One region of the Enterobacter oligotrophicus genome, then DNA from elsewhere that is predicted to be linked to it. Evidence: predicted binding sites of a transcription regulator. Region 1 holds the regulator's gene; the other holds the start of a gene.
What was found. Region 1 encodes Fur, which represses iron uptake genes when iron is present. Its sites were predicted from a motif close to ATAATAATGAGAACNACTATCAA; they were not measured.
Positions count from the first base shown of each region.

Region 2: the regulator Fur is predicted to act here: its motif matches at 3,729-3,751, upstream of fes (enterochelin esterase).

Region 1 is NZ_AP019007.1:3,848,236-3,863,989, forward strand. It holds gene chiP (chitoporin ChiP) at 1-795, shown strand, start outside; gene chiQ (ChiQ/YbfN family lipoprotein) at 843-1,169, shown strand; gene fur (ferric iron uptake transcriptional regulator) at 1,327-1,773, opposite strand; gene fldA (flavodoxin FldA) at 2,063-2,593, opposite strand; gene ybfE (LexA regulated protein) at 2,749-3,036, opposite strand; gene ybfF (esterase) at 3,165-3,938, opposite strand; gene seqA (replication initiation negative regulator SeqA) at 4,122-4,670, shown strand; gene pgm (phosphoglucomutase (alpha-D-glucose-1,6-bisphosphate-dependent)) at 4,695-6,335, shown strand; gene potE (putrescine-ornithine antiporter) at 6,426-7,739, opposite strand; gene speF (ornithine decarboxylase SpeF) at 7,736-9,934, opposite strand; gene speFL (leader peptide SpeFL) at 10,191-10,295, opposite strand; gene kdpE (two-component system response regulator KdpE) at 10,574-11,251, opposite strand; gene kdpD (two-component system sensor histidine kinase KdpD) at 11,248-13,935, opposite strand; gene kdpC (potassium-transporting ATPase subunit KdpC) at 13,936-14,511, opposite strand; gene kdpB (potassium-transporting ATPase subunit KdpB) at 14,524-15,754, opposite strand, start outside.
Region 2 is NZ_AP019007.1:3,739,728-3,755,481, forward strand. It holds gene EoCCA6_RS17890 (metal ABC transporter permease) at 1-610, shown strand, start outside; gene entD (enterobactin synthase subunit EntD) at 597-1,247, opposite strand; gene EoCCA6_RS17900 (TonB-dependent siderophore receptor) at 1,302-3,554, opposite strand; gene fes (enterochelin esterase) at 3,806-5,005, shown strand; gene EoCCA6_RS17910 (MbtH family protein) at 5,016-5,228, shown strand; gene entF (enterobactin non-ribosomal peptide synthetase EntF) at 5,225-9,082, shown strand; gene fepC (iron-enterobactin ABC transporter ATP-binding protein) at 9,163-9,957, opposite strand; gene fepG (iron-enterobactin ABC transporter permease) at 9,954-10,943, opposite strand; gene fepD (Fe(3+)-siderophore ABC transporter permease) at 10,943-11,947, opposite strand; gene entS (enterobactin transporter EntS) at 12,059-13,297, shown strand; gene fepB (Fe2+-enterobactin ABC transporter substrate-binding protein) at 13,375-14,334, opposite strand; gene entC (isochorismate synthase EntC) at 14,522-15,697, shown strand; gene entE ((2,3-dihydroxybenzoyl)adenylate synthase EntE) at 15,707-15,754, shown strand, end outside.

The DNA of each region.
Region 1 (15,754 bases):
CACATCGAAATGGACAAGTTCTACCAGAACGATAAAAAGACCAAAGTGGAATATCTCCACTCGCTGGGCGCGAAGTATGATTTCAAGAACGATCTGGTACTTGAAGCTGCATTCGGTCAGGCTGAAGGCTATATCGATCAATATTTTGCCAAAGCCAGCTACAAATTTGATATCGCGGGTAGCCCGCTGAGCACCAGCTATCAGTTCTACGGTACGCGTGATAAAGCCAGCAACGGCACCGTCAATGATATTTACGACGGCACCGCATGGCTGCAGGCGCTGACTTTCGGCTATAAGGTCGGCCAGGTTGATTTACGTCTGGAAGGGACATGGGTGAAAGCAGAAGGGCAGCAGGGCTACTTCCTGCAGCGTATGACCCCAACCTACGCCTCCTCTAACGCTCGTCTGGATATCTGGTGGGATAACCGCTCCGACTTCAACGCCGACGGCGAAAAAGCGGTCTTCTTCGGCGCGATGTATGACCTGAAAAACTGGAACCTGCCAGGCTGGGCAGTGGGTGCCTCTTACGCTTACGCCTGGGACGCGAAGCCTGCGGATATGGCAACACCGGATGCGTACTACGATCCAAACTACCGTCTGAAAGAGTCCTCCTACAGTCTGGATGCCATCTATACCCTGCAGGAGGGGCGTGCGAAAGGCACCATGTTCAAACTGCACTTCACGCAGTACGACAACCATTCTGATATCCCAAGCTATGCGGGCGGTTACGGCAACATCTTCCAGGATGAACGTGACGTGAAATTTATGGTTATCGCGCCATTCACTATCTTCTGATGAACGCTCCGGCGGGCTGAGTCCCGCCGGGATGGAGACTGAACATGATGAAAAAAATTATCGTCGTCGCGTTGCTGGCATCAGGGCTGGCGGCATGCGCTCAGCCTCAGGCACCGAAAGAGGATTCGCGTCTTAAAGAAGCGTATAGCGCCTGTATCAATACCGCTGAGGGATCGCCGGATAAAATCGAAGCCTGCCAGAGCGTGCTGAATGTGCTTAAGAAAGAGAAAGCGCATGAACAGTTTGCGACGCAGGAAAACATTCGCGTGATGGATTACCAGGCCTGTATTCAGGCACGTAAAACGGGTAACGATCAGGAAGTGGCGAAGCGTTGCGATAAAATCTGGCAGGAGATCCGCAGCAACAACAACTAATAAGCCGTTTTTACGCCCGGTGGCGCTGCGCTTACGGGACCTGCAAAGGTGTCACAGCCCGTAGGCCCGGTAAGCGCAGCGCCACCGGGCTTTTTATTGCCATAAAACAGGCAAAAAAAAGCCAACCTTTCGGCTGGCTCAGAGTATAAACACTACTTTATTTCGCATCGTGCGCATGTTCATCTTCGCGGCAATCGCCTTCTGCACAGTGACCATACAGGTACAGGCTGTGGTTGGTCAGGCGAATGCCATGACGAGCGGCAATTTCACGCTGGCGCGCTTCGATAGAATCATCGCTAAATTCAATGACCTTGCCGCAATCGAGGCAGATCAGGTGATCGTGGTGGTGCTGCTGGGTCAGTTCGAAAACAGATTTACCGCCTTCGAAATTATGACGGGTGACAATGCCCGCGTCATCGAACTGGTTCAGCACGCGATAAACGGTTGCCAGCCCAATCTCTTCACCCATGTCGATAAGACGCTTGTAAAGGTCTTCCGCACTGACATGGTGATTGTCTGGCCCCTGAAGCACTTCAAGGATTTTTAACCGAGGAAGCGTAACTTTCAGGCCAGCCTTCTTTAATGCGGTATTGTTGTCAGTCATGCGGAATCTGTCCTGTTGCTAAACGATTCACTTCTAAAGAAGAAGTGACAGAAAATGCACTTGGGATGATGCGTCTCATTATAGAACTGCCATGGCTAAATGAAAACTGCAAGTCTCAAGCAAAGTATGCTTATAAAAACGTGGTATCACCAACAAACTTGTTCGATGGCACCCACTTTTTACCGGGGGATATTGTACAGGTCTGAGCGAAAAAGTTAAAAGTTTGTAGCAATTAATTTAATCGGTTTTACCTGGAAACGGGCGCAACCGGAGTCGCGCCGCAGAGAAATCAGGCGTTAAGAATGTCGTCCAGATTCAGTTCTTCGCGGACCTGCTTAACCCATTTCTCAACACGCTCAGCCGTCAGTTCTGGCTGGCGGTCCTCGTCAATAGCCAGGCCAACGAAGTGATCGTCGTCTGCCAGGCCTTTAGAGGCTTCAAAGTGATAGCCTGCCGTTGGCCAGTGACCCACAATAGCCGCACCGCGTGGTTCAATGATGTCGCGGATAGTGCCCAGCGCGTCACAGAAATACTCAGCGTAGTCTTCCTGATCGCCACAGCCGAACAGGGCAACCAGTTTGCCGTTGAAATCCACTTCTTCCAGGGTTGGGAAGAAATCGTCCCAGTCACACTGCGCTTCACCGTAATACCAGGTCGGGATACCCAGCAGCAGGATGTCATAGCCCTCGAGATCTTCTTTGCTGCTCTTGGCGATGTCATGCACATCGGCAACGTCTTTACCGAGCTGTTTTTGAATGTTTTTTGCGATATTTTCGGTATTGCCGGTATCACTGCCGAAGAAAATGCCGATAATTGCCATGAGTAAAATAACCTCTTGAAACTTAATGGTATGGTGGCGCAATTTGTCCACGGATAAGGGCAATAATAGCAGAACTGGCAACCCTGCGGAAACAGCTATCGCGCAGGACTGCACTCTGTGCTACATGAAAAGGGTGATAAAGGGGATTTTCAGACTTATGCCTTGCTGTGCATCATCTCAAGTTGAGCAATTAACATCTCTTCAATCAGCTCGCTGCGGCTGATGTCACGGGCGTTCGCCAGCGCATTAAGCGCATCGACGGCATCGGCGTTGAGCTTCAGTTCGACACGCTTAAGCCCACGATTTTTATCGCGTTTAAGCTGATTGCGTTTATTAATACGCAGCTGTTCATCGCGCGAAAGCGGATTCGTCTTGGGTCGTCCCGGTCGACGCTCATTCGCGAACAGATCTAGTGTCGTGCGGTCCGTTTGTTCTTTGGCCATGATTCTGAGACTTCGGGGAAAACAAGCCGCCCTGCTAATGCCCAGGCGATAAGCGCGCCATCATACATCACGGAAAACGGCACGCCAACGACTGGAAGCCCGTAGCCTTCCAGTCGCTCTCTTTTTAATCAATTTTCCGTATCAGTAAGATAGCGGCGGATAGCACGCAATACGGCGTCAGGTTTTTCGGCATGAACCCAGTGTCCGGCACTGGCAATCACATGGGCGCGAGCCTGTGGGAATTGTGCCAGCAGCGTGTCGCGGTACGCGTCGGTGACGTAAGGAGAGTTACCGCCACGGATAAAGAGGGTAGGGTGCGGCCAGGCGGGGACAGTTTCCCAGCCCACGATATTATTGTACTGGTCCCACAGCACTGGTACGTTAAAACGCCATTGCCCCTCAACAAATGATTTCAGCAGGAACTGAACCACACCTTCTTCATCCAGATGCTCGCGCATAATGGCCGCAGCCTGCTGGCGAGTAGAGACACCGGCGTCGGTTACCGCATTGATCGCGGCAAAAATTTCGTCGTGGCGACGCACGTCGTAATTCACAGGCGCAACATCTATGACGACCAGGCCAGTTATTCGTTCCGGTGCCAGCGCGGTTAACGCCATGACCGCTTTGCCACCCATTGAATGCCCAATCAGCGTCACCTTCTGCAGGTTGTGGTCATCCAGCGTATCGAGCAGATCCTGCGCCATCGCTGCGTAGGTCATCTCCTCTGAACGCCCGGAAAGACCGTGATTTCGCATATCGACCTGCAAAATATCGTGGTCGGTAACTAAATCGCGTGCCAGGACGCCCAGGTTATCCAGGCTGCCAAAAAGCCCGTGAACCAGGACGACGGGAGAATTATTGTTCGGCGATTGTGCAGATTGCGCTCGGGAATTCAATTTCATGGCAAAGTTCTTTTTTTACGTATGTCAGGTTAGGGTATCATGTTGACCATTCTGCCGCCCGGCTGCAAGAATCCAGTTTAATCTGACTTTTGCCGCCAACCTGGTTTGACGCTATCCGCTGTTGGGATTTGACCTTATAATCCCAACGACTTGTATTCAGATAAGATATCGCACTGGATTAAGATGAAAACAATCGAAGTTGATGACGAACTCTATCAGTATATCGCCAGCCAGACGCGGCATATCGGGGAGAGCGCGTCCGACATTTTACGGCGCATGCTTAAAATTTCCGCCGCTTCACAGCCTGCTACTCCAGCCACAAAAGATGTCGTGTCTCAGCCGAGCGTTGTTGCACAGGCAAAACCTGCCGTGACGCCAGCAAAAGATAAAGTGCGCGCGATGCGCGAGCTGTTGCTGTCTGACGAATATGCAGAGCAGAAAAAGGCGGTTAACCGCTTTATGCTGGTGCTGTCTACACTCTATTCACTGGATAACAACGCGTTTGCTGAAGCGACCGAGTCGCTGCATGGTCGTACTCGCGTTTATTTCGCGGGCGACGAGCAAACGCTGCTGCAAAATGGCAATCAAACCAAACCTAAACATGTTCCCGGCACGCCGTACTGGGTCATCACCAATACCAACACGGGCCGCAAGTGCAGCATGGTTGAACACATCATGCAGTCCATGCAGTTCCCGGCGGAATTGATTGAAAAGGTTTGCGGTACAATTTAACCCTTGCATCAGAAGGACCAGGCAATGGCAAATCACAGCCGTGCAGGCCAACCTGCACAACAAAGCGATTTGATTAACGTCGCTCAACTGACCGCACAGTATTACGTGCTGAAACCGGTCGTGGGCAACGCAGAACACGCAGTGAAGTTTGGTACATCTGGCCACCGTGGCGGCTCAGCTCGCCACAGCTTTAACGAACCGCATATTCTGGCCATTGCTCAGGCCATCGCGGAAGAGCGCGCGAAAAATGGTATTACCGGTCCGTGCTATGTAGGGAAAGATACTCACGCGCTGTCAGAGCCTGCATTTATTTCTGTGCTGGAAGTGCTGGCCGCAAACGGTGTCGACGTGATTGTTCAGGAAAATAACGGTTTTACCCCGACGCCTGCGGTCTCGAATGCGATTCTGGTGCACAACAAAAAAGGCGGACCGCTGGCCGACGGCATCGTTATTACGCCGTCCCACAACCCGCCAGATGACGGTGGTATCAAATACAATCCACCGAACGGTGGTCCGGCGGATACGAACGTCACGAAAGTGGTGGAAGACCGCGCAAACGCCCTGCTGGCGGATGGACTGAAAGGCGTCAAACGCATTTCTCTGGATGCTGCCATGGCTTCTGGTCATGTAAAAGAGCAGGATCTGGTGCAACCTTTCGTGGAAGGGCTGGCGGATATCGTCGATATGGCGGCGATCCAGAAAGCCGGTCTGAAGCTGGGTGTTGATCCGCTGGGCGGCTCCGGTATTGAATACTGGAAACGCATCGCCGAGCATTACAAACTGGATCTGACCATCGTGAACGATCACGTCGATCAGACCTTCCGCTTTATGCACCTGGACAAAGACGGCGCGATCCGTATGGACTGCTCCTCTGAGTGCGCAATGGCGGGCCTGCTGGCGCTGCGCGACAAATTCGATCTGGCGTTTGCTAACGACCCGGATTATGACCGTCACGGTATCGTCACGCCTGCGGGCCTGATGAACCCTAACCACTATCTGGCCGTTGCCATCAACTACCTGTTCCAGCACCGCCCACAGTGGGGCAAAGAGGTCGCTGTCGGTAAGACGCTGGTTTCCTCGGCGATGATTGACCGCGTAGTTGACGCGCTGGGGCGTAAGCTGGTGGAAGTACCGGTCGGCTTCAAATGGTTTGTTGATGGGCTGCACGATGGCAGCTTTGGCTTCGGCGGTGAAGAGAGCGCGGGGGCATCCTTCCTGCGTTTCGATGGTACACCGTGGTCAACCGATAAAGACGGCATCATCATGTGCCTGCTGGCGGCGGAAATCACCGCAGTCACGGGTAAAAATCCACAGGAACATTACAACGAGCTGGCCGCACGTTTTGGCGCACCAAGCTATAACCGTATTCAGGCTGGCGCGACCTCTGCGCAGAAGGCGGCGTTGTCCAAACTCTCTCCGGAGATGGTGAGCGCAAGTACACTGGCAGGCGACCCGATCACCGCGCGTCTGACGGCTGCACCGGGTAACGGCGCGTCTATCGGTGGTCTGAAGGTGATGACCGAAAACGGCTGGTTCGCCGCGCGTCCATCCGGTACGGAAGATGCGTACAAAATCTACTGTGAAAGTTTCCTCGGCGACGAGCATCGTAAGCTGATTGAGAAAGAAGCGGTAGAGATCGTGAGTGAAGTGCTGAAAAACGCATAAGTGCGGTTTGTGTGCCGGGCGGCACTGCGTTTGCCCGGCCTACAACAACGCGCACAGGCCCGGTAAGCGCTAGCGCCACCGGGCTTTTTTTTAACTATGTTTATTCTTCAACTCAAACCTCGGTGACACCAGCCCGTACAGCGTCCAGCCCATAAAGGTCACCATCGCGCCATAGAGCATCGCTTCCTGGCCGGAAGAGTAGAGCGCGTAGAAGCTGTAAATTGCCCCAATCAGCGCCACGATATTTGCCGCCCGCGCTTTGCGTGGATCGACCTTCGCCACCTTCTGAATGATCACCAGCGCCGCCATCGACAAAATGTACGGAATGATATTGGTCACCACCGCCAGATTAACGAGCACGTTGAACTGACTGTTCAGCGACGGGCTGATGGTCATCAGCGACAAACCACTCTGGAAGATGACAATCGCCAGCATCCCCTGCACCGGTGCATCCGCTTTGGTCACGCGGGAGAAGATTTTCGGGAAATAGCCTTCGTCAGCCGAGGATTTAAACACCTGAGCAATGGTGAACTGCCAGCCGAGAAGTGAGCCGCAGCAGGACATCACCATTAGCCCCATGATCACTTTCCCGACTTCCGGGGTGAACATCTGCGCAAACGCCAGCCCGAACGGTGCGGTGGAGTTAGCAAGATCCATGTTTGGCACAATTCCCGCAATCACGTTGGTCGAGACGATATAGATCACCGCCGCCCCCAGCGTTCCGCCGAGTACCGCGATCGGTACGTTCTTCTCCGGGTTCTCCACCACTTCTGCGTTTGCACAGGCCGATTCCAGGCCGAGGAAAGCCCACAGCGTCATGGCGATGGACGAGCCTACCGCCGTGAAGAACGGCACATGGTGTGGGTTCCAGGAGTTTGCATACAGCGTCGGGCTAAACCAGAACCAGCCGATGATGCACAACCCCACGACCGGGATAATCACGCCCCAGACGGTAATGCTGCTGATCTGCCCGGTGATGCGCGCCCCGCCAAAGTTGGCGACGGTGCAAATCCACAGCACGCCAATGGTCGCCAGCCCAATTTGTACCGGGCTGAGCGTCGCACCAAACAGTTCCGTACCGTAACCGACCGCTGAAATGGCAATCGCCACGTTGGCGATCAGCAGTGACACGCCGTAGGTATAGTTGGCCATAAAGTTGCCGGACTTACCGAACGCATACTCCGCATAGCCACCCATCCCGCCGGACTTGCGGCTGAACATTCCGCATTTGGCGAAAGCCCATGCCAGCGCCATTGAGCCCACGGCGGTCACCAGCCAGGAGATAATCGAAATCGTTCCGACTTCAGCCAGCTTGGTGGGCAGCATAATGATCCCGGACCCCATCATGTTCACCATGGTGAGGATGGTCAGTTGCACTACGCCCATCTTATTAGATTTGCTCATAATTTTTCTCCTTTCAGCAGCGATGGCTGAGCGGCGGGTTGCTTAATGACGTAGCAGCGAACCTGTTTGCGACCGTCGCACTCTTCGACGTAGACCCCCTGCAGTTCCGGTGCAAATCCCGGCAGCAGGTTGATGCCTTCTTCCAGCGCCGCAAAGTAGCGCAATACTGAACCGCCCCAGACTTCACCAGGAACTACACACAGCACACCCGGTGGGTAAGGAAGCGCGCCTTCGGCGGCAATTCTGCCTTCTGCATCTCGCAGTGAAACCAGCTCCACTTCGCCACGCAGATAGGCATAGTTCGCCTCCTGCGGACTCATCACCACGCGTGGGAAATGAGACTTACGGAACATCTCTTTCTGCAGCTGTTTAACGTTGTTGCGGGCATACAGGTCATGCATCTCCTGGCAAATCTGGCGCAGGGTGTAATCGGCATAACGTTCCGGATGCTGTTTGTAGAGAGAAGGCAGAACGTCTTTCAGCGGCACATCGCTCTGGAGCAATTTTTCGAAGCGCACCAGTTGGGCAACCAGCTGCTGCAGCTTGCCCATATCCTCTGCAGGCGTGAGCAGGAACAGGATGGAGTTGAGATCGCATTTCTCCGGTACAATGCCGTTTTCACGCAGGAAGTTGGCGAGGATGGTGGCGGGCACGCCGAAATCTTCATACTCACCGGTACGGGCGTTAATGCCCGGCGTGGTCAGCAGCAGCTTGCACGGGTCGATAAAATACTGGTGCTCGGCGTAGCCTTCAAAAGCGTGCCAGCGTTCACCCGGCACAAAGTGGAAGAAGCGCAGATCGGTTGCAATCTCCGCCGTGTCCCAGCTTTCCCACGCCCGGCCATCTACCGTCTCCGGCACAAACGGACGGATAAACTGGCAGTTCTGCAGGATCAGCTTGCGCGCCTCAATGCCCGTGACAACACAATCCATCCACATGTTGCGCCCGCTCTGGCCTTCATGCATACGGGCGTTGATGTCCAGGGCGGCAAACAGCGGATAGAACGGGCTGGTAGAGGCGTGCATCATAAAGGCGTTGTTGAGACGCTTGTGGGGGACATAGCGCTGCTGGCCTTTGATATGGCTGTCTTTTTTGTGGATCTGCGAGGTTTGTGAGAAACCGGCCTGCTGTTTATGCACAGATTGCGTGACCAGAATGCCCGGATCGTTCTCGTTCAGCTCCAGCAACAGCGGCGAGCAATCGGCCATCATCGGGATAAATTGCTCGTAACCCACCCAGGCGGAGTCAAACAGGATGTAATCACACAGATGACCAATCTTATCCACCACCTGACGGGCGTTATAGATTGTGCCATCGTAGGTGCCAAGCTGGATCACCGCCAGACGGAACGGACGTTCATCGCGTGCGCGCCCTGGCGCGACTTCTGACACCAGCTCGCGCAGGTAGCTCTCTTCAAAGCAGTGGGCGTCGATCCCGCCGATAAAGCCATACGGGTTGCGCGCGGTTTCCAGATAGACGGGCGTTGCGCCCGCCTGCAGCAGTGCGCCGTGGTGGTTGGATTTATGGTTGTTGCGATCGAACAGCACCAGGTCACCGGGCGTCAGCAGGGCATTGAGTACCACTTTGTTGGAGGATGACGTCCCGTTCAGCACAAAGTAAGTTTTATCGGCATTAAAAACTTTCGCCGCATGCTGCTGCGCGATGCACGGTGCGCCTTCGTGAATCAGCAAATCACCCATTGCCACATCGGCGTTACACAGGTCAGAGCGGAAAAGCGTTTCGCCAAAGAAATCGACGAACTGGTTACCGGCAGGATGACGGCGGAAGAACTGGCCCCCCTGATGCCCAGGGCAGTCAAACGCGCTGTTGCCCTGTTTAACGTAGTCGACCAGGGCGCGAAAGAACGGCGGGCGAAGCTGGGTTTCATACTTCAGCGCTGCCGCTTCCAGCTGGCGTCCATAGAAATCGTTGCTGGTGTCAGAACACTCAAAAACGCCATGAATACGCGACAGGTACTCTGCCGGGACAATTTCTTCTTTATGTGTGGCAATAAAAACAGGAATATCGAATCCGGTTGCTTCAATTTCGTCTATCGCACCATGGGAAATATCGCTGACCGCCAGCACTACGGCGGCAACATCAATATAATCTGTTGCGCTGAGATCCACCATTTCACGATGCGTGGTAAAGCAATCAGGGCAGGCACGACTGGCGGCAATTTTTAAATTTTTCATCTTTATCTCTTTATTTAAGGCAATATGAGTCCCTCGATTTCTCGTAAAAAAGAAATCGATATTTTTACCGGGAAAAAAGCAAAGCGTGGCCGCTGATCCGAAAATCAGAGAATGGCATTTGCAGAGTAAAATCCAGTCCGCCCGGTTACAGATAAGTCTGGATCAAGAGAAATGAGCGCACGAGTTCACAGGCAATTGCCTGTAAAATAAAACGTTTCAGGATGACCTGTAAGCAGATGCGCCAGAAGTCGAAGGACTACCGGGCGTTGAAGAGATGAAAGTCAAAACAGTTACGGTGGGCAAACATCATAATATGCGTTGTTCGCCTTATATGGGGCATTAAACGATTGTTGTTTTCCATGCTTATTTTCCTTTCAGTAATTGAAAGCATGGTCATTTTATCCAGGAAAAGGCGATTAACTGTGAGGCAGATCACCATTAACCGATCATTTCAGAAATAAATATTCGTTTATGATGAATATCTCAGATCAAAATGCTGTTTTGTTTGGATTGTGTTAATGATGTGTTTTTTTAATGTTTTTTATGCGGAGAAATAAGGCCTGAGATAATCAGTTGATTTATTTTGTGGATATTTTAAATCGGTTTAAATTATTATTTAGCGCAGAAGTGAATAATTATTCAAAGCATAAACCGATAACCGATACCGGTTTCAGTTAATAAATGGCGAGGGCGCGCGGGGTCGACTTCGAGTTTCTGACGAAGGTGTCCCATATAAATGCGTAAATAATGACTATGCTCGACAGCATTAGGCCCCCATACCTGGCTTAGCAGCTGGCGTTGGGTGAGCACTTTACCGTGGTTGTTAAGCAGAACGGCAAGCAGACGAAACTCGATAGGGGTCAGGTGGATCTCTTCTTCACCACGGGCGATGCGCCGCGCGGCGAGATCGACCCGAATGTCACCAAATGTATAAACCGGATCGGATGACACTATTGCGTTGTGGCGGCGTAATGCTACGCGAAGACGCGCCTGCAGTTCACCAATGCCAAAAGGTTTGATCAGATAATCATCTGCTCCGGCATCCAGCGCGGCGATTTTATCCGTCTCTTCGGTACGGGCTGAGAGCACCAGAATCGGCATCTGACTCCACTGACGCACTTCGCGAATAAAATCGATACCGTCACCATCCGGTAGTCCCAGATCGAGGATAACCAGGTCCGGCTTGCGGGTAGCGGCCTCGATCAGCCCCCGCTGCAGCGTCCCCGCATCATGAACGCGCAAACCGTCGCCTTCCAGCGCAGCACGCAGAAAGCGACTAATGGCGAGTTCATCTTCAACAATCAGAACGTTAATCACAAATCCTCTGATAATTCATCAAGTTCTGGCGGGGCATCCAGTGGAAGTGTAACACAAAAACGCGCGCCGCCTTCCGGGCGGTTTTCCGCTGAAATGGTCCCGCCGTGTACATCGACGATGGCCTGGCAAATCGCCAGACCCAGCCCGACGCCAGGGATAGCGGACTCTTTATTTCCACGGGCAAACTTCTCAAAAATAGCGTGCTCCTGCCCGGCCGGAATGCCAGGGCCAGTGTCCCAGACTTCCAGCTGTAACGCCTGCTTTTGCACTGTCGCATTGATACCAATCTGCGCCTTCGCTCCCGCATATTTGCCAGCATTTTCCAGCAGATTAATCAGGACGCGCTCAAACAGCGGACCATCTACGTGAATCAATGTCAGCGGTTCAGGCATATTCAGCGCGATATGGCGGCCGCCCAGTCCAGGCTCCAGCATTTTTAATGCGCTGCCGACGACTTCCTCCAGCGTCAGCCACTCTTTTTTGAGGTTGAAACCGCCCGACTGAATGCGTGCCATATCCAGCAGGTTGTTCACCAGACGCGTCGTGTTCAGCACATGCTGGCGGATCTCGCTGGCCTGCATTGCATGTTTTGACCCTTCAGCCGCCAGATCCAGCGTCAGAATTTCAGACTGACCAAACAGCACGGTGAGCGGGGTGCGCAGGTCGTGAGAGAGCGCCGCCAGCAAGGCGTTACGAATACTTTCGCGCTCGCTCGCCAGCCGCGCCTGCTCTTCGCTGGCGGTGAGTGCCAGCCGTTCAAGGGCGTTGGCGACCAGCAGGGTAAAGGTCTCCAGCAGACGTTGCTGCTCGGGGATCATCAACTGGCGCAAATTGGCGGGCTCCACAATGACCAGCCCCTGAATTTTGTCTGCGCTGCGTAGCGGCAGGATTTGATAAGGCACGCCCGGCAGGGTGTCCGTACCTGCGCCTGCGGGCAGTCCTTTATCAAAACTCCAGCGCGCAATGGCTTCATCCCAGGGCGTCATACCGGAGGCGGAAGTCAGTGGACGAAGATTGCCCTGCTCGTCAGGGAGCAAAATGAGGTTACTGGCGTGAAACGTTGAGCGGATAAATTGCTCGCTTGTGTGCACGATATCCAGCGGCGTTCGACCCACCGCCAGCGATTTGGACATCTCATACAGATGGCGCGTGCGCTGTTCGCGGTAGCGGGCGATACGAGCCTGATAACGCACGCCAGCCGTCAGATTCCCGATCACCAGCCCGACGGTGAGCATCACACCAAAGGTAAGAATGTACTGCACATCCGACACGGCAAGTGTCCCGCGCGGGGCAATAAAAAACAGATCGAAACTGATGACGTTAATCACCGTAGCCAGTACCGACGGCCAGCGTCCGTAAAAGAGCGCGACCACGACCACGCCCAGCAGGTAGATCATCACCAGATTGGCGGCATCGAAAGCGATCAGCCACTGGCTGGCAATCACCGTAATCAGGGCGCAGAGCACTACGGCGACCAGACAGCCGCGGATCTGAATGCGCCATTTCTCGCCAAAGGCGCGGGCGTCCGGCGCACGGTTTGGCAGGGGCGTTGGTTTATCATCCAGCGCGACGATCACCAAATCCAGATCGGGCGCGCGGCGGGCCAGCCTGTCGGCAAAAGATTCACGGCTAAACCAGCGGCGATGCTGACGACGGCCAATGACAATCTTGCCCAGATTATGCTCACGGGCGTAACGCAGGATGGCTTTATCTTCCGCAGGATCGGAGAGCGTGGCGGTTTCGGCCCCCAGCTCCTGCGCCAGGCGTAGCGATGCCAGAATGGCGCGGCGCTGGTTTTCAGGCAAAGCGTGGAGCTGCGGCGTTTCAACGTACACCGCATGCCAGACGCTGCCGAATTTCGCGGCAAGCCGGGCGGCGGTGCGGACCAGTTTTTCATTGCCGCTGCCGTGACCAATGCATAACAGAATGGCATCCCGCGTATGCCAGACGCGTTCCTGCCCCTGCAGATCACGCCAGGCTCGCATCTGGTCATCAACGCGATCGGCGGTGCGGCGTAAGGCCAGCTCGCGCAGGGCGATGAGGTTGCCTTTGCGGAAAAAATGTTCGATGGCGCGTTCGGCCTGGCCTGCGATATAGACTTTGCCTTCATGCAGGCGCTGGCGCAGGTCGTCTGGCGGCAGATCGACCAGTACCACTTCATCGGCAGAATCAAAGAACGGATCGGGCACGGTCTCCCGCACCTGAATGCCGGTCACGCCGCTGACCACGTCGTTCAGGCTTTCCAGATGCTGAACATTCACCGTGGTGAAGACGTCAATGCCAGCTTCAAGTAACTCTTCAACATCCTGCCAGCGTTTCGGGTGGCGCGAGCCTGGCGCGTTGCTGTGCGCCAGTTCATCCATCAGGATAAGGGCAGGACGGCGGGCAAGGGCAGCGTCGAGATCGAACTCCGCCACCAGCCGACCACGATGGTTAATTCGGCGGGGCGGCTGCGTGGCAAGTCCCGCCAGCAGCGCCGCCGTCTCTTTGCGGCCGTGGGTTTCCACTACGCCGATCAGAATATCAAGCCCCTGCGCCCGTAGCCGCTGTGCTTCCGTCAGCATGGCGAACGTTTTACCGACACCCGCACAGGCACCGAAGAAGATTTTCAGTTTGCCGCGATGGGCTTCAGCCGTCTGTTCGAGCAGCCTGTCCGGGTCCGGGCGCATGGGCTCGTCGGTCATTTAGTTTTTCCTTAGCGCGTCCAGCGCCAGATTCAGCTCAACAATGTTCACTACCGGCATGCCGATGAAACTGACCAGCGGTTGTTGCGTATGCTCTGCGACCAGCTGGCTCACCTGTTCGGTGGTTAACTGACGGGCCACAGCGACGCGCGGAATTTGCCAGGCCACAGCGTCGGGCGTCAGGCTATAGTCCAGCCCGCTGGCTGAAGCGGTCACCAGCTCCACAGGCACCTCACGGCTGGCCTGCGGATTGGCAGCGCGCAGGGACGCTACGCGCTCAGCAATGGCGTTGTCCAGTTCCGGGTTGCTGCCCGCAAGATTACTGCCGCCCGATGCCATCGGATTATACGGGCTTTCGGCAGTGGCGGAAGGGCGTCCCTGGAAGTAGCGGGCATCCGTAAAGTTCTGCCCAATCAGGCGCGAGCCGCGGTTCTCTCCATTCTGGATAATCAGCGAGCCGTTTGCCTGGTCCGTGAACCACCACTGACCCAGCATGGTGGTCACCAGCGGGTAAAGTCCGCCGGTTATCAAAGACAGCAGAATAAACAAAAGTATAGCGGGGCGTAACATCGTCATTTGCTTCACCTTTTAAACCAGCCCGAACAGCGTCAATAACACATCGATAGCCTTGATCCCAATGAAGGGAACCACCAGCCCGCCCAGACCATAAATCCACAGGTTGCGGCGCAGCATGGCAGCGGCAGTAAGCGGTTTATAGCTCACGCCTTTCAGCGCCAGTGGGATCAGAAAGACAATAATCAGTGCGTTAAAGATCACCGCACTGAGAATGGCCGACGCGGGAGAATGCAGATGCATCACGTTCAGCGCATTCAACTGCGGCCAGGTGGCGGCAAAGGCGGCCGGAATGATGGCGAAGTATTTCGCCACGTCGTTGGCGATACTGAAGGTGGTCAGCGAGCCGCGCGTCATCAGCATCTGTTTTCCGATGTGCACCACTTCAATCAGCTTGGTTGGGTTAGAGTCGAGATCGACCATGTTGCCCGCCTCTTTTGCCGCCTGCGTACCGGAGTTCATTGCCACCGCCACGTCGGCCTGCGCCAGGGCAGGGGCATCATTGGTGCCATCCCCTGTCATCGCGACCAGACGGCCTTCCGCCTGATACTGGCGGATCAGCGCCAGTTTCGCTTCCGGCGTCGCCTCGGAGAGAAAATCATCCACGCCCGCTTCAGCGGCAATCGCGGCGGCAGTCAGGCGATTATCTCCGGTGATCATCACCGTTTTGATCCCCATTTTGCGCAACTGGGCGAAGCGCTCTTTGATGCCGCCTTTCACGATATCCTTCAGGGCAATCACCCCCAGCACGTTTGCCCCCTCGGAGACAACCAGTGGCGTAGCTCCCTGACGGGCGACGCTCTCAACCAGTTTGTCTACATCTGACGGGAAATGACCATTATTGGCGTCGATATGGCGACGGATAGCGTCCACGGAGCCTTTACGGATCATTCGGTCCTGAATGTTTATCCCGCTCATACGGGTTTGCGCCGTAAACGGCACGAAAGTGGCATGCAGGCTCTGAACGTCGCGCTGGCGCAGGTTAAAGCGCTGTTTGGCGAGAATCACGATACTGCGACCTTCCGGGGTTTCATCGGCAAGCGAAGAGAGCTGTGCTGCATCCGCCAGCGTTTTTTCGTCCACGCCCGGTGCCGGTAAAAACTCAGAAGCCTGACGGTTGCCGAGCGTAATCGTCCCGGTTTTATCCAGCAGCAGCACGTCTACATCGCCTGCGGCTTCAACGGCACGTCCGCTGGTGGCGATGACGTTTGCACCCAGCATGCGGCTCATCCCCGCGACACCGATG
Region 2 (15,754 bases), 110 kb from region 1:
CATTGCCACGGGGTATCTCAAAGATAACAGCAGAATTAAGCAGGATACCGTTATGGGTATCGTCTTTTCCGGCATGTTCGCCGCCGGGTTGATTCTCTACATCGCCGTTAAACCTGAAGTGCATCTCGACCATATTTTGTTCGGCGATATGCTGGGGATTAACGGAATGGATATCCTGCAAAGTGGCCTCGTTGCTGCGCTGATTGTCGCCATTATTGGCCTGAAATGGCGCGATTTTCTGCTGTTTTGTTTTGATTACCAGCAGGCGCAGGTGAGCGGTTTACGCACACGCTGGCTGCATTACGGGCTGCTGTGCATGGTTTCGCTCACGATTGTGGCAACGCTAAAAGCAGTGGGGATTATTCTGTCGATATCGCTGCTGATTGCTCCCGGTGCCGTTGCGGTGCTGGTGACCCGGCGCTTTCACGTCGCGCTGCTGGTCGCAACCGTGATTTCGGTGGTGGTATCGCTGAGCGGCGTTTACCTCTCGTTTTACCTCGACAGCGCCCCCGCGCCGACAATAGTGGTGCTGTTTGCCCTGGTGTTTGTCATGACTTTCACGGTCACGAGCATGAAGGCGAAGCGGCAGGAAAGCGTCACAGCAGGGTGATAACGTTGTCACCCATGCGTTTCCAGTGCAGGGTAAACGCTGCGCCCTCCTGAAACCCTGCCAGCGGGCGAGTCAGCGCCAGCGTCAGGTGTTCAGCATCGAGCGCGATGACGCGAGCGCTGTCAAACCCCATCATGGCATTCACCCAGGGGAACAGCGCCTTAAAGAGACTCTCTTTGGCGCTGAAGGTCAGCGTCAGGGCGACGGTAAACGGCAGCGCGTTGTCACGCAGGCGCGATGCTTCCTCCGGGCTGACAATCCCCGCGTGAATCTCTTCGGCTTCCTCTGCGGGTAAAATCGTCTCGCAGTCGATACCGACAGGTTGCCGCGCACGATTTATCACCACAGCCAGCGCGCAGCCGGACGTATGCGTAATGCTCCCGGCGATGCCAGCAGGCCACAAGGGTTCGCCGCTGCCGCCAATGGCTGGCACGGCAGAAATACCGTGCTCCTGCAAGGCATGCGCTGCGGCAAGGCGTCCGGCAAGATGCTCCGCCTGGCGTTTAGGTGCCGCGTGGGCGAGCGTGGTGTGATGAGGTAACCAGAGCAGGTCTGCGTGGGTGAAGGTTGCGGGATCAAATTCAATTCGATGGAGACGATAACCCGCAAGGGTGATAAGGCTGTGAGTGGTATGCATCGTATCCTCTGATAAGAAAAAAGCCCCCTTCGCGGGAAGAGGGCTTACAGTCTATCAGAAGTGCGTATTCACGCTCATGTACCAGGTACGACCCGGCTCGTTGTAGGTGTAGGCACCTGCACCGTACATATACGCGCCAGTAGCGGTGTTCCCCGTCGTCTGGGCATTACCTGCACGCCACTGACGTTTATCGAAGACGTTATCAATCCCGCCAGTCAGGCTGACGTTTTTGGTTACGTCCCAGGTCGCGCTCAGGCCAACGATGCTGTACGGGCTGACTTCGTCTTTCTCAGAGCCCGTAACCGGCTGACCTTTGTAGTTATATTTCTTCGGCTGCTGCTTGCCGTACCAGGTGAAGGTGGACTGCAGCGACACATCCTGATGGACCTGCCAGCTCACAGTTGAGTTCAGCGTGTACTCCGGAATGATCGACAGACGATCGCCCGTCTCCTTGTTCTTACTCTGCAGCATGTAGGTGATGTTGTTGGTCCAGTTGATCGTGTCGCTGACCGGCACATTCAGGGAACCTTCAAGACCTTCCACCACCGCTTTTGGCACGTTTTCCCACTGATAAATATCGGTGGTGACTTTACTGGTGGAGGTCTGGCCGATTGGCGCATAGCCCGCTTCAATCTTGTCGCGGTAGTCGTTGCGGAACCAGGTCACACCCGCCAGCCAGCCGTCGTGTTTCCACTCCAGGCCAATCTCTTTGTTGATGCTGGTTTCGGCTTTCAGATCATCGTTACCCATCATGTAGCAGCCCACGCCGTCTGAACTGGCGTAGCAACCCTGGCCTTTGCTGTACAGCAGATAGTTCGGGTTGGTCTGATACAGGCTTGGTGCTTTGTACGCGCGCGCGATACCCATCTTCAGGGTGAAGTCATCGCCCAGACCTTGCGACAGGTTCAGGGACGGGCTCCAGTTGTTGCCCACGATGGTGTGGTGGTCAAAACGCAGCGCCGGCGTCAACATGGTGCTGTCGGTCAGCTCCATGTTGTTCTCAGCGAACAGAGAGAAGATCTCCGCCGATGAGTACGGGCTACGATCGTCGCTCATGCCAGGGATCGTCCCCCCTTGCTGAGGCTGGGTGTTGGAGGTGGAATCCTTCATGCGCTGCTGGTTCCACTCAGTACCCAGCGTCAGGTTCTGGTTAACCAGGAAATCAATCGGCAGGTTGATCTCGCTGTGCAGCATCACGTCAGCCAGATCGGTATCGGTGAATTTATCGCTGTTGAACAGCCCTTCCAGGCCGCCCGCCAGTCCTTCACCCAGACGGGAGTTACGGGTGTGTTCGTACTGTGCCCAGTTGCTGGTGGTAATGCCGTTATCCCAGCCGCCGTTCCAGGTTACCGCGAAGTTCTGACGATAGATACGGTTGGTCTCTTTACCGTAGTTTTTCTTCACCAGACCGTTGGTGCTGTTATCGTTGTTGGTGTTCTGCGTATCGCCCGCGTAGAGGTTGTTCTGGCGGCTGTAACCCGCTTCAAACTCCAGAGACTGCATCGGCGCGAAGTCCCAGCGCACCACGCCGTTGATGTCTTTGTTTTCCACACCTTCACGGCCTGCTGGCAGCGTGTCGGCGTAAGTACCGGTACGCTCAGACTGGTGGCCCTGGTTGATGTCCCACGCATCGGCCTGGGTTTTGTCCAGGTTGCCGTACATGCGGAAGCTGAAGTCGCCGCCCAGCGGGCCACTCAGACTGAAGTTGGTGCGTTTAGTTGAACCTTCGTCCTTGTGTTCTGGTGCATTCAGGTAGGTGTTCCAGGAACCATGCCACTGGTCGTCGAATTTTTTGGTGATGATATTCACCACTCCACCCGCTGCACCGTTACCGTAACGGGCGGCGGCCGGGCCACGGATCACTTCGATGCGTTCGATCATCTCTGGCGGCACCCAGCCGGTATCCCCACGGGTATCACGCTCGCCGCGCCAGCCCAGGCGGATGGAGTTACGGCTGGTGACCGGTTTGCCGTCGATCAGGATCAGGGTATTTTCCGGGCCCATACCACGGATATCAATCTGTCGGTTGTTACCGCGCTGGCCGCTGGTGGAGTTACCGGTCAGGTTAACGCCCGGCATGGTACGGATGATTTCGGCAACGTCGCGCGCGGGCGGGTTCTTACGGATTTCGTCGGCGGTGATGGTTGATACACCAGGTGCCTGCAGGTTCTGTTCTGCGGCGGTGATCACCATTGTGTCTTCGTGCTGCGCGGTGGCGGCAGTCGTGTCGTCTGCCAGGGCTGGCAGCGCGACGCCGTAAATCCCTAAGTTGACCAGCAAGGCCAGGGAGTGAATCTTCTTATTCATTGTACGTCCTGCTTTTCGCGCCGCATCCCCTGGTCTCCGTTCCCGAAAGGGAGAGGAGGCGGCATGTTGTCACCCGCATGTTGCGTAAGCAGCCCTGTCCTCGAGCGCACACAACGCGTGGCATGGTTATTTTATGAGCGCGCTTCCCACAGCGCGGGCACTACGCTATTGCAAATGCAAATAGTTATCAATAATATTATCAATAATTTTTGTCTTGCAACAAAAAAAGACTCGATAAACATGAGGTTATAGTGACGGCGTTAACAACGGGAAGTGAGGCCTGGTGGCAGTCGAAACGCGGCCCGGACGTGACAGGTATTCAGGGTAACTATCGCGTGACGTTCTGGTGGCGTGACCCGGCGGGTACGCAAAACACGTCGACGGTGAAGCGCGTCTGGATCTATATCACCGGTGTGACCGATCACCATCAAAATGCCCGTCCGCAATCCCTTGAGCGTATTCCTGATACCGACGTCTGGCATTGGCAGGGCGAGTTCAGCCCCGCGTGGCGCGGAAGCTACTGTTTTATCCCTTCTGATAACGAACATGATTTTGCCGATACGGTGTTTCACGGCGAGCAACCGGACCGCATGGCGCTGCGTGAAGGCTGGCGGAAACTGCTGCCCCACGCGGTTTCCGACCCGCTGAACCCGCAGAGCTGGCGTGGCGGGCGCGGCCATGCCGTCTCGGCGCTGGAGATGCCCGGCGCACCGGTGCAGCCAGGCTGGAACCATCCCGATACACCATACAAACAGCCTGTCTGTATTGAATGGAAGAGCGAGCGTTTGCATAACCGTCGCCGCGTGTGGATTTTCACTACCGGCGAGGAAAGCCCTGAACGTCCGCTGGCCGTGTTGCTCGACGGTCAGTTCTGGGCGGAAAGCATGCCCGTCTGGCCTGCCCTGGCGTCACTGACCAGCGAAGGCAAACTGCCGTCCGCGGTTTACGTTCTGATTGACGTGATCGACACCGCACACCGCAGCCGCGAGCTGCCCTGCAATCCTGATTTCTGGCTGGCGGTGCAGGAAGAACTCCTTCCGCTAGTGAAAACCCTCGCGCCATTCAGCGACCGCGCTGACCGGACGGTCGTCGCAGGCCAGAGTTTTGGCGGGCTTTCTTCACTCTATGCTGGCCTTAACTGGCCGCAGCGTTTTGGCTGCGTGCTCAGTCAGTCCGGCTCCTACTGGTGGCCGCACCGCGGTGCACAGCAGGACGGACTACTTATCGAACAACTTAAAGCGGGTGAAAAAACCGCACGCAGGCTGCGCATCGTCCTTGAGGCGGGGCGCAATGAGCCACTTATTTTCCGCGCAAATCAGGCGATTTACGCCGAACTACACACACAGCAACCGGTTATCTGGCGTCAGGTTGACGGCGGACACGATGCGCTTTGCTGGCGCGGTGGGCTGACGCAGGGGCTGATGGCTCTCTGGCAGCCACTTATTCAATAACGGAGTCTGTATGGAATTCAGCAATCCTTTCGATAATCCGCAGGGACAGTTCGCCATTTTGCAAAACGACCAGGGGCAGTACAGCCTGTGGCCGCAGCAGTGCGAACTGCCCGCGGGCTGGCGCGTGGTGTGCGAACCGCAATCTCAGGAAGCGTGCCAGCAGTGGCTGGCGGGACACTGGCAAACGCTTGAACCGTCTTACTTTGCGGAGGAAAACGCATGAACCGTCTTCCTCTCGTCGCCGCCCAGCCGGGTATCTGGATGGCGGAACAGCTTTCCTCGCTGCCAAACGCCTGGAGCGTGGCGCACTATACCGAACTGAAAGGCGATATCGACGCGCCGCTGCTGGCAAAAGCGATTGTTGCGGGCATGATGCAGGCCGATACCCTGCGCACACGCTTTACGGAAGATAACGGCGAGGTGTGGCAGTGGGTGGACGAGTCCATCACTCTGCCGGAGCCGTCAATCGTTCGCGCCGACACACACGACGACGCCGTGGCACTGATGGAAGCCGATCTCAATCAGAACCTGCGTGTCGACAGCGGCCAGCCGCTGGCATTTCACCAGTTAATTCAGGTGGGCGAGCGTCGCTGGTACTGGTATCAGCGTTATCATCATTTACTGGTAGATGGCTTCAGTTTTCCGGCGATTACCCGCCAGATCGCTGCCATTTACAGCGCATGGAAAAAGGGTGAACCTGCACCTGAATCGCCGTTTACACCGTTTGCCGACGTGGTGGACGAGTACCAGCGCTATCGCGACAGCGAAGCGTATCAGCGCGACGGCGCATTCTGGGCAGAGCAGCGCAGGCAGCTTCCGCCACCCGTATCGCTCTCGTCCGCGCCGTTGCCAGGGCGTGCAGCAACCACCGATATCTTGCGCCTGAAAGTGACTGCCGACAGCCGCGCCTTCAGCCAGCTTGCACAGGCCGCAGGGCCGGTTCAGCGTACCGATCTGGCGCTTGCGCTGGTGGCGCTGTGGCTTGGCCGTCTTACCGGTCGGCTGGACTATGCCGCCGGGTTTATCTTTATGCGTCGCATGGGGTCAGCGGCGTTAACCGCAACCGGGCCGGTGCTCAACGTGTTGCCGCTGGCGGTGAATATCGCCCCGCAGGAGAGCCTGCCGGCGCTGGCGTTGCGTTTGTCCAGCCAGTTGAAAAAAATGCGCCGCCATCAGCGTTACGACGCTGAGCAGATCGTGCGTGACAGCGGGCGTGCCGCAGGCGATGAAGCGTTGTTCGGGCCGGTATTGAACGTCAAAGTCTTCGATTATCAGCTGGATATCGACGGTGTGGACGCCATCACCCACACGCTGGCAACGGGGCCGGTTAACGACCTTGAGCTGGCGCTGTTCCCGGACGAGCAGGGCGGTCTGAGCATTGAAATCCTTGCTAACAAACAGCGTTACGATGACGCGACGCTCACCCGCCACGTTGCGCGCCTGAACGCGATGCTGACGCAGTTTGCAGCGAACCCGGACCTGCGCTGTGGGGAGGTGGAAACCGTTTCTGAGCAGGAATACCAGCAGCTTGCCCGCATCAACGACACCGGGCTGGCGTTACCGTCCACCACGCTGGCGGAACTGGTAGCGGAACAGGCGCGCAACACGCCGGACGCCCCTGCGCTGGCCGATGCACATATCGAACTGAACTACCGCCAGATGCGTGAGCAGGTGGTCGCACTGGCAAACGTGCTGCGTGAGCGCGGCGTGAAGCCGGGCGACAGCGTGGCGGTCGCTCTGCCGCGCTCGGTGTTCCTGACGCTGGCGCTGCATGGCATCGTGGAAGCCGGGGCCGCATGGCTGCCGCTGGACACCGGTTACCCGGACGATCGTCTGCGGATGATGCTGGAAGACGCAAAACCGTCTCTGCTTATTACTACCGATGAACAGCTTCCGCGCTTTAGCGATCTGCCCGTAACGACGTTTAGTTACAACACACTATTACCTGCAACGGACGGTGAGCCGCTGCACCTGGCGAAGCCAGAGCAGACCGCGTACATCATCTTTACCTCTGGCTCGACAGGTCGTCCGAAAGGGGTGATGGTCGGGCATACCGCTATCGTTAACCGCCTGAAGTGGATGCAGGATCACTATCCGCTTGATGCGAGCGACGTGGTGGCGCAGAAAACGCCGTGCAGCTTTGACGTATCGGTATGGGAATTCTGGTGGCCGTTTATCGCCGGGGCGAAGCTGGTGATGGCCGAGCCGGACGCACACCGCGATCCGCAGGCAATGCAGAGCTTCTTTGCACAATACGGCGTCACCACCACCCACTTTGTGCCGTCAATGCTGGCAGCGTTTGTTGCCTCGCTGACGCCGGAAAATGCCGACTGCTGCAAAACGTTGAAACAAGTGTTCTGCAGTGGCGAAGCGCTCCCGACCGAACTGTGCCGTGAGTGGGAGCAACTGACCCACGCGCCGCTGCATAACCTCTATGGCCCAACGGAAGCCGCGGTAGATGTGAGCTGGTATCCGGCGTTTGGCCCGGAACTGGCGGCGGTTACAGGTAATAGCGTGCCAATTGGCTTCCCGGTGTGGAACACGGGACTGCGCATTCTGGATGCGATGATGCGACCGGTGCCGTTCGGCGTGGCGGGGGATCTCTATCTCACTGGCATTCAGCTGGCGCAGGGGTATCTGGGACGCCCGGATCTCACGGCGAGCCGCTTTATTGCCGACCCGTTCGCGCCCGGCGAGCGGATGTACCGCACCGGCGACGTTGCCCGCTGGCTGGATAACGGCGCGGTGGAGTATTTAGGCCGCAGCGACGATCAACTGAAAATTCGCGGCCAGCGCATTGAGCTGGGCGAAATCGATCGGGCGATGCTTTCGCTGCCGGATGTGGCTCAGGCCGTGGCACACGCCTGCGTGTTTAACCAGGCGGCGGCCACGGGTGGGGATGCCCGTCAACTGGTGGGATACGTTGTCTCCGAATCCGGTTTACCGCTGGATCGCGATGCGCTGCTGGCTTCCCTGAGAGCACAACTGCCGCCGCACATGGTGCCGGTGGTGCTGCTGCAAATCAGCGCACTGCCGTTAAGCGCTAACGGTAAGCTCGACCGCAAGGCGCTGCCGCTGCCGGAGCTGACCAGCAAAACCTCAGGGCGTGCGCCGGAAAGTGAAACCGAAGTAGCCGTGGCGCAGGCGTTCACCGCGTTGCTGGGCTGCGAGGTGAACGATATCGACGCCGATTTCTTTGCCCTCGGCGGACATTCGCTGCTGGCGATGCGCCTGGCCGCACAGCTCAGCCGTGCGTTTGACCGCAAAGTGACGCCGGGGCAAATTATGGTGGCGTCGACGGTCGGCAAGCTCAGCGCGTTGATGGATTCGCAGATGAGCGATGAGCAGGCACAGCGTCTGGGTTACGAGACGATCCTGCCGCTGCGCGAAAGCGACGGCCCGACGCTGTTCTGCTTCCACCCGGCATCCGGCTTTGCGTGGCAGTTTAGCGTGCTGGCGCGCTACCTCAGCCCGCGCTGGTCGATTACCGGTATTCAGTCACCGCGCCCGGCGGGGCCGATGCAGCAGTGTGCGGATCTGGATGGTGTGATCGCGCACCATCTGAATACGTTGCGCGCACAACAACCGCATGGCCCGTATTATCTGTTCGGCTATTCACTCGGCGGCACGCTGGCGCAGGGTATTGCCGCGCGTCTGCGCGAGCAGGGTGAAGCGGTGGCGTTCCTCGGCCTGCTGGATACCTGGCCGCCGGAAACGCAGAACTGGGCGGAGAAAGAGGCCAACGGCCTTGACCCGGAAGTGCTGGCCGAAATCGAACGCGAACGCCAGGCGTTTATCGCTGCGCAGCAGGGGCAGGGCTCCGGCGAGCTGTTTAACGCCATTGAAGGCAACTACGCCGACGCGGTGCGGTTACTTACCACGGCGCACAGCTCACGCTTCGACGGCAAAGCAACGCTGTTTGTCGCCGAGCGCACGCGAACGATGGACCCGCAGCAGGCCTGGGCTCCGTGGGTGGGGGAGCTGGAGGTTTACAGCCAGGATTGCGCCCACGTGGATATTATCTCGCCGCAGGCGTTTGAGAAGATAGGGCCGGTGTTGAAGGGGATTTTGGGATAGTGAAAATGCCCGGTGGCGCTGCGCTTACCGGGCCTACACGTCGAACGTAGGCCGGGTAAGGCGAAGCCGCCACCCGGCAATTACCGCCGACCCAACGGCACCACCAGCGGCGTACCCGCCACCGGATCGTCAATAATCATGCAGCGCATACCGTAGATCCGCTCGATCAACTCCGGCGTCACAATCGCTTTCGGCGCGCCCTGCGCCACAATCTCACCGTCCCGCAGTGCAATCAGATGCGTGGCGTAGCGGCAGGCCTGATTCAAATCATGCAGCACCGCCGCCAGCGTATACCCCTGCGTGCGGTTCAGTTCGCTCAGCAGCTCCAGCAGGTCAATCTGGTGGCTGATATCCAGCCAGGTTGTCGGCTCATCCAGCAGCATGATGGAGGTTTCCTGCGCCAGCACCATCGCGATCCACGCCCGCTGGCGCTGCCCGCCGGAGAGGGTGTCCACGCTTTGCTGTGCGAGATCGGTAATGCCCGTCGCCTGCATCGCCCGATTCACCGCCTCGTCGTCCTCTTTGCGCCAGCGGGTAAACAGCGGCTGGTGCGGGTAGCGCCCGCGCGAGACCAGCTCCTGCACCGTAATATCGCCCGGCGTGGTGGCATTTTGCGCCAGCAGCCCAATGCGGCGTGCCACCTCTTTGCTGGCGAAGCGCTGGATCTGCTCGCCGTCGAGATACACGCAACCCTCAACCGGCGTCATCAGACGGCTGAGGGTGCGCAGCAGGGTCGATTTGCCGCAACCGTTCGGGCCGATAATCGCCGTAAAGTGACCATCCGGGATTGCCACGCTTAAATCGCGGGCAATGATTTTTTTGCCATAGCCGAGGGTTAAGTTTTCGCCGCGCAAGCGGGATGCTGTGTCTGTCATTTCTTGCGTGACTCCTGAACGAGCAACACGATGAGGTAAATCCCGCCGAGGCTGACGGTCACCACGCCCACCGGAAGTTGATAAGGCATAAACAGCTGCTGGGCGCAGAGATCGGCGGCCAGCAACAACAACGCACCGCACAGCGCCGCCTGGGTTAAGCCCCAGCGTGCCGTGCCGCTGAGACGCCGCGCAATGTGCGGTGCCACCAGCGCGATAAATGAGATCGGCCCGGCAATGGCGGTAGCGGCGGCTGTCAGTAATACCGCCACCAGCATCAACATCAGGCGCGAGCGCTCAACGCCGACGCCCAGCGCACAGGCGCTGTCATCACCCATTTCCAGCAGGCGCATGCGGCGCACCAGCAGCAGCGCGCCAACAAACATCAGTAAAATGAGCGGGGCAGCAGGCCAGGTTTTGCCCCACGTCAGGCCGTTCAGTGAACCGGCATACCACAGCCCGGCGGAGAGCGCAGTTTCAAGCGAGGCCTGCAGTAACAGCCAGGTGTTAAAGGCCATCAGCATGGCGCGCACGCCGATACCGATGATGATCAGGCGGAAGGTGTCGATACCGTTGCGCCAGGCCAGCAGCCAGATAATCAACGAAGTTAAAATGCCGCCAGTCATTGCCGTAAAGGTAATTGCCGTCAGGTGCTGACCGAACAGCACCATCGCCACCAGTACGCCGCTCCAGGCCCCCGTGTTGAGGCCCATCACGTCCGGGCTGCCGAGCGGGTTGCGCATCAGCGACTGGAAAATCGCACCGCTGACACCCAGCGCCGCACCGACCAGAATCGCCATCGCCACACGCGGCAGCCGCCATTCCGTCACCACCAGGGTGATATTGCGCGGCGCGCTGCCGAGCAGGGCATTAAAGACCTGGGCAAAATCGAGCGTTACCGCGCCGCTGCGCAGGCTCCAGACCGCCAGCAGCACAATGGCGGCAATCAGCAGGGACACGCTGGTCACTAAACGACGGGACGGGGCCATCATGCGCCACCTCCGCGTTTACGCCGCACCAGGAAGATCAGCACCGGCGCGCCAATAAAGGCGCTCACCACCGACACGCGCAGTTCACCGGGCACCAAAAGACGGCCCAGCACATCGGCAAACAGCAGCAGGGCAGGTGTTGCCAGCAGCGTGACGGGCAATGACCAGCGGTGATCGGCCCCTACCAGCCAGCGCGCCATATGCGGCATCATCAGGCCGATAAAGGCAATCGGGCCGACCACCGCCGTCGCGCTACCGCACAGGACGGTGATCGCGAGAAGACCCATCAACTGCGTGCGTGCCACGCGGTTGCCGAGCGCGGTAGCGGTGTCGCTGCCGAGGCTCAGGCTGTTCAGCGCGCGGCTTAAAAACAGCACCACGACGGCGGCGATAATCACCGGAACAATAACCACTTTTAAGGTTTCGAGTGTGCGGATATCCAGCGAACCGGCCTGCCAGAAGCGCAACTGATCGTAGACATCCGGGTTAAGCAGAGCGATGCCGTTCGATAATCCTTCCAGCACCGCCGCGAGCGCAACACCTGCAAGCGTCAGACGTACCGGGCTGAGCTGTCCACCGCCCTGGCTGCCGGTAAAGGCCACCACCAGCGACGCCGCCAGCGCGCCGCAAAAGGCCATCACCAGTTGTTCAGACGGAGAGGTGAAACCAAACAGTGCCGCGCCGAGCACAATGGCGAAACTGGCACCAGAGTTCACGCCGAGAATGCCAGGGTCCGCCAGCGGGTTGCGGGTGAGGGTTTGCATCAGGGCACCGGCAAGCCCGAGCGCACCACCGGCCAGCAGGCCAGCAAGGGTTCGCGGCAGACGAGCATCCAGCACGATGATGCAGTCGGCACTCTGGCAGGTACCGGAGAGCGCATCGACAATAACGGATGCGGGCAGCGGTTTCGCGCCGACCAGCAGGCTGAGTGCAATCGCAAGGATCAACAGTAGCAACAACACGGGTACGGCAATGGCACGCACCGTGGAGGAGGAAAACGACATAGCAACATCCATGATGTGATAATGATATTAATTATCGTTATCTATCTTATTTGGCTATGTTAGCATGTGCGCCCATGAAATTGGTAGATCGTTAGACCTCAAGGCCTTGTCATGAATCAAAAATCCTGGCTGCTCAACCTCAGCCTGTTGAAAACGCACCCGGCGTTTCGAGCGGTTTTTATCGCTCGTTTTATCTCCATTTTATCCCTCGGTCTGCTTGGCGTTGCCGTACCGGTGCAGATCCAGACCATGACCCACTCCAGCTGGCTGGTGGGCTTGTCCGTCACCCTGACCGGCGGGGCGATGTTTGTCGGGCTGATGGTGGGCGGCGTGCTGGCAGACCGATACGAGCGTAAAAAGCTGATCCTGCTGGCGCGTGGCACCTGCGGCGTGGGTTTTGTCGGGCTGTGTCTGAACGCGATGCTGCCGGAGCCATCATTAATTGCGATTTATGCCCTGGGGCTGTGGGACGGCTTTTTTGCTTCACTCGGTGTGACGGCGTTGCTGGCAGCCACACCTGCGCTGGTCGGGCGTGAAAACCTGATGCAGGCAGGGGCGATTACCATGCTTACCGTCCGTCTGGGCTCGGTGATTTCACCGATGGTTGGCGGCCTGCTGCTGGCGACCGGCAACGTGGCGTGGAACTACGGCCTGGCGGCGGCGGGGACCTTTATCACCACCTTAACGCTGCTGCGTCTGCCGCTGCTTCCACCGCCCCCGCAGCCGCGTGAGCATCCGCTCAAGTCGCTGATGGCCGCCATTCGTTTTCTGTTCAGCAATCCACTGATTGGCGGTATTGCGCTGCTCGGCGGTCTGTTGACCATGGCGAGCGCCGTGCGCGTGCTTTACCCGGCGCTGGCGGGGGAGTGGCAGATGAGCGCTTCAGAGATTGGCGTGCTGTATGCTGCCATTCCGCTTGGCGCGGCGTGCGGAGCGCTGACCAGCGGCAACCTGGCGCAGAGCGCTCGTCCTGGCCTTATCATGCTGGTAGCGACGCTGGCCTCGTTTATCGCCATTGGGTTCTTCAGCCTGATGCCTGTGTGGGCGCTGGGCGTGATCTGCCTGGTGATCTTCGGCTGGTTGAGCGCCATCAGTTCTCTGCTGCAATACACCCTGATCCAGACCCAGACTCCGGAAGGGATGCTCGGTCGCATTAACGGCCTGTGGACGGCGCAAAACGTAACGGGCGATGCGATTGGCGCGGCGATCCTCGGCGGGCTGGGGGCAATCATGACGCCGGTGGCGTCGGCGAGCAGCAGCGGGTTTGTGCTGGCGATTATTGGCGTGATTTTATTAATGTCGTTGGCAGAATTGCGCCGATTCAGGCAGGAGAGTGTGTTGACCTTGTAGGTCGGGTAAGGCGTAGCCGCCACCCGACAAAACGCCCGGTGGCGCTGCGCTTACCGGGCCTACGTGGAACGTGCCACTTATTTAAAAATTGTATTTAAACGCTGCAACACCAGCATCGCGCTGTAATAATCCAGGCGGAACGTCTCGGTTCCTAATGCCCAGACGCGCTTGTTCTGCACCGCCGGCAGGTGTGCCAGAAGTGGATTGGCGTAGATCGCATCCACGTCTTTTTGATCGCCGGCAAACAGGAACAGCCCTTCACCGTTTAGCCCGGTCGCCAGATTTTCCCCACCTAACTGAATAATGTCGTGACGCTTGCCCTGGCTTTGTGAGGTGTTCATGCCAGCAGGCAGCTCAGCCAGCGTAAAGCCGAGTTGATGCAGCAGCTTGCCCTGTGCCGATTCCGCCGTCCACAGGTTGGCGCTGTGTGCGGCGGCAGTATAGACAATTGCGTTGACCGGCTGTGGCGGCAGCGTCATCTGCTGTTTTACCTGAGCGAGTTGTTTATCGAATGCGGCAATACGTTCAGCGGCCTGTTTTTCCTGACCGGTAATTGTCCCCAACTGTTTCAGCAGTTCCTGCCAGCTTTTATCGTCATAGTTGATGATAAGCGTCGGGGCGATGGCCGAAAGCTGATCGTAGAGCGCCAGTGCGGAATCCCCGCCTGTGGCGCTGATCAAAATCAGGTCCGGCATCTGCGCGGCTACCGCTTCGGAGCTCGGCTCGCCAATGTACAGACGTGCGAGCTTACGCTGCTTCGCGATGTCGCCCCACTGGCGCAGGAAGCCCTGGGCATCGGCTACCCGGTTATTTGGCGTGGTGGCACCGCTGGCGACCACCGGCGCGTCGATTGCCAGCAGGGAGCCGGTTAACGTCACGCTGGTGGAGACAATGCGCGTCGGTTTGCTTTCAAGCGTGTGAACCCCACGGCTGTCGGTGACCTGACGGGGCCAGTCAGCGGCGGTGGCTGAGGTTAGTCCTAAAACAAAAAGTCCTGTTAAAAGAAGGGCATTACGGCAAACGGCGGGAAGTTTCACAGAGCGGCATCCTGTTTTTGTTGAAGTTAATGCTTCTCATTTTCATGATTGCAGTGAAGGGATGCAAGCAATAGTCGCACAAGTTGTTTGCTCTGCGGTTGACACCGGGGCGCTGTAAGATTAGGTTAGCCGTCGAAAATATAAATGATAATCATTATTACTGCTTTTATCATTTTAGGAGGATGATATGGATACGTCATTGGCTGAGGACATCCAGCACACCGCGACCACGCTGCAATCAGACAGCTTTTTCTTTATGTCGCCCTATCGCAGTTTTACCACGTCAGGCTGTTTTACCCGCTTCTCTGAATCCGCCGTTGGCGGTGACGATCCGGCTGGACATTTCCAGCAAAAATTAGCCCAGGCTTTCCAGAACGCAAAGGCCAGCGGCATTGCCCATCCGATTATGGTGGGTGCGATTCCGTTCGATACCCGCAAACCGTCGTCCCTGTTTATTCCCCAAAGCTGGCAGACCTTTTCTCGCCCGGCGCGTCAGCAGTCCGCACGTTATGTGGCGGGCGCACAGGCGCTGAATGTCGAAAAACGTACCGAGATCCCGCCACAGCCTGTTTTTGAAGAGATGGTTGCGCGTGCCGCCGCGCTTACCGCGACGCCGAAGGTGAACAAAGTGGTGCTGTCGCGTCTGATTGATATCGAGACCGACAAAACCATTGATAGCGGTGCGCTGCTGGAACGTCTGATCGCTCAGAACCCGGCAAGTTTTAACTTCCACGTGCCGCTGGAAGACGGTGGTGTGCTGCTGGGCGCAAGCCCGGAACTGCTGCTGCGCAAAGAGGGCGCGCACTTTAGCTCGCTGCCGCTGGCAGGCTCTGCGCGGCGTCAGCCGGACGATGTGCTGGACCGTGAAGCAGGCAACAAGCTGCTGGCATCCGAAAAAGACCGCCACGAGCACGACCTGGTGACGCAGGCGATGAAAACCATTCTGGAGCCGCGCAGCCATCATCTGAGCATGCCTGCCTCTCCGCAGCTGATCACCACGCCGACGCTGTGGCATCTGGCGACGCCGGTAGAAGGCGAGGCGCGTGAAAACGAGAACGCTCTCACGCTGGCTTGCCTGCTGCACCCGACGCCAGCCCTGAGCGGCTTCCCGCATCAGGCGGCGAAACAGCTGATTGCCGAGCTGGAGCCGTTCGACCGCGAACTGTTCGGCGGCATTGTCGGCTGGTGTGACAGCGAAGGTAACGGTGAGTGGGTGGTGACCATACGCTGCGCGCGCCTGCATGAAAACAGTGTTCGCCTGTTTGCGGGGGCAGGCATTGTGCCCGCCTCCTCCCCGGTGGGCGAGTGGCGCGAAACCGGCGTAAAACTCTCCACCATGCTGAACGTCTTTGGTTTGCATTAAGGAATACTCATGACCATTCCCTTTACCCGTTGGCCTGAGGACTTTGCCCGACGCTAC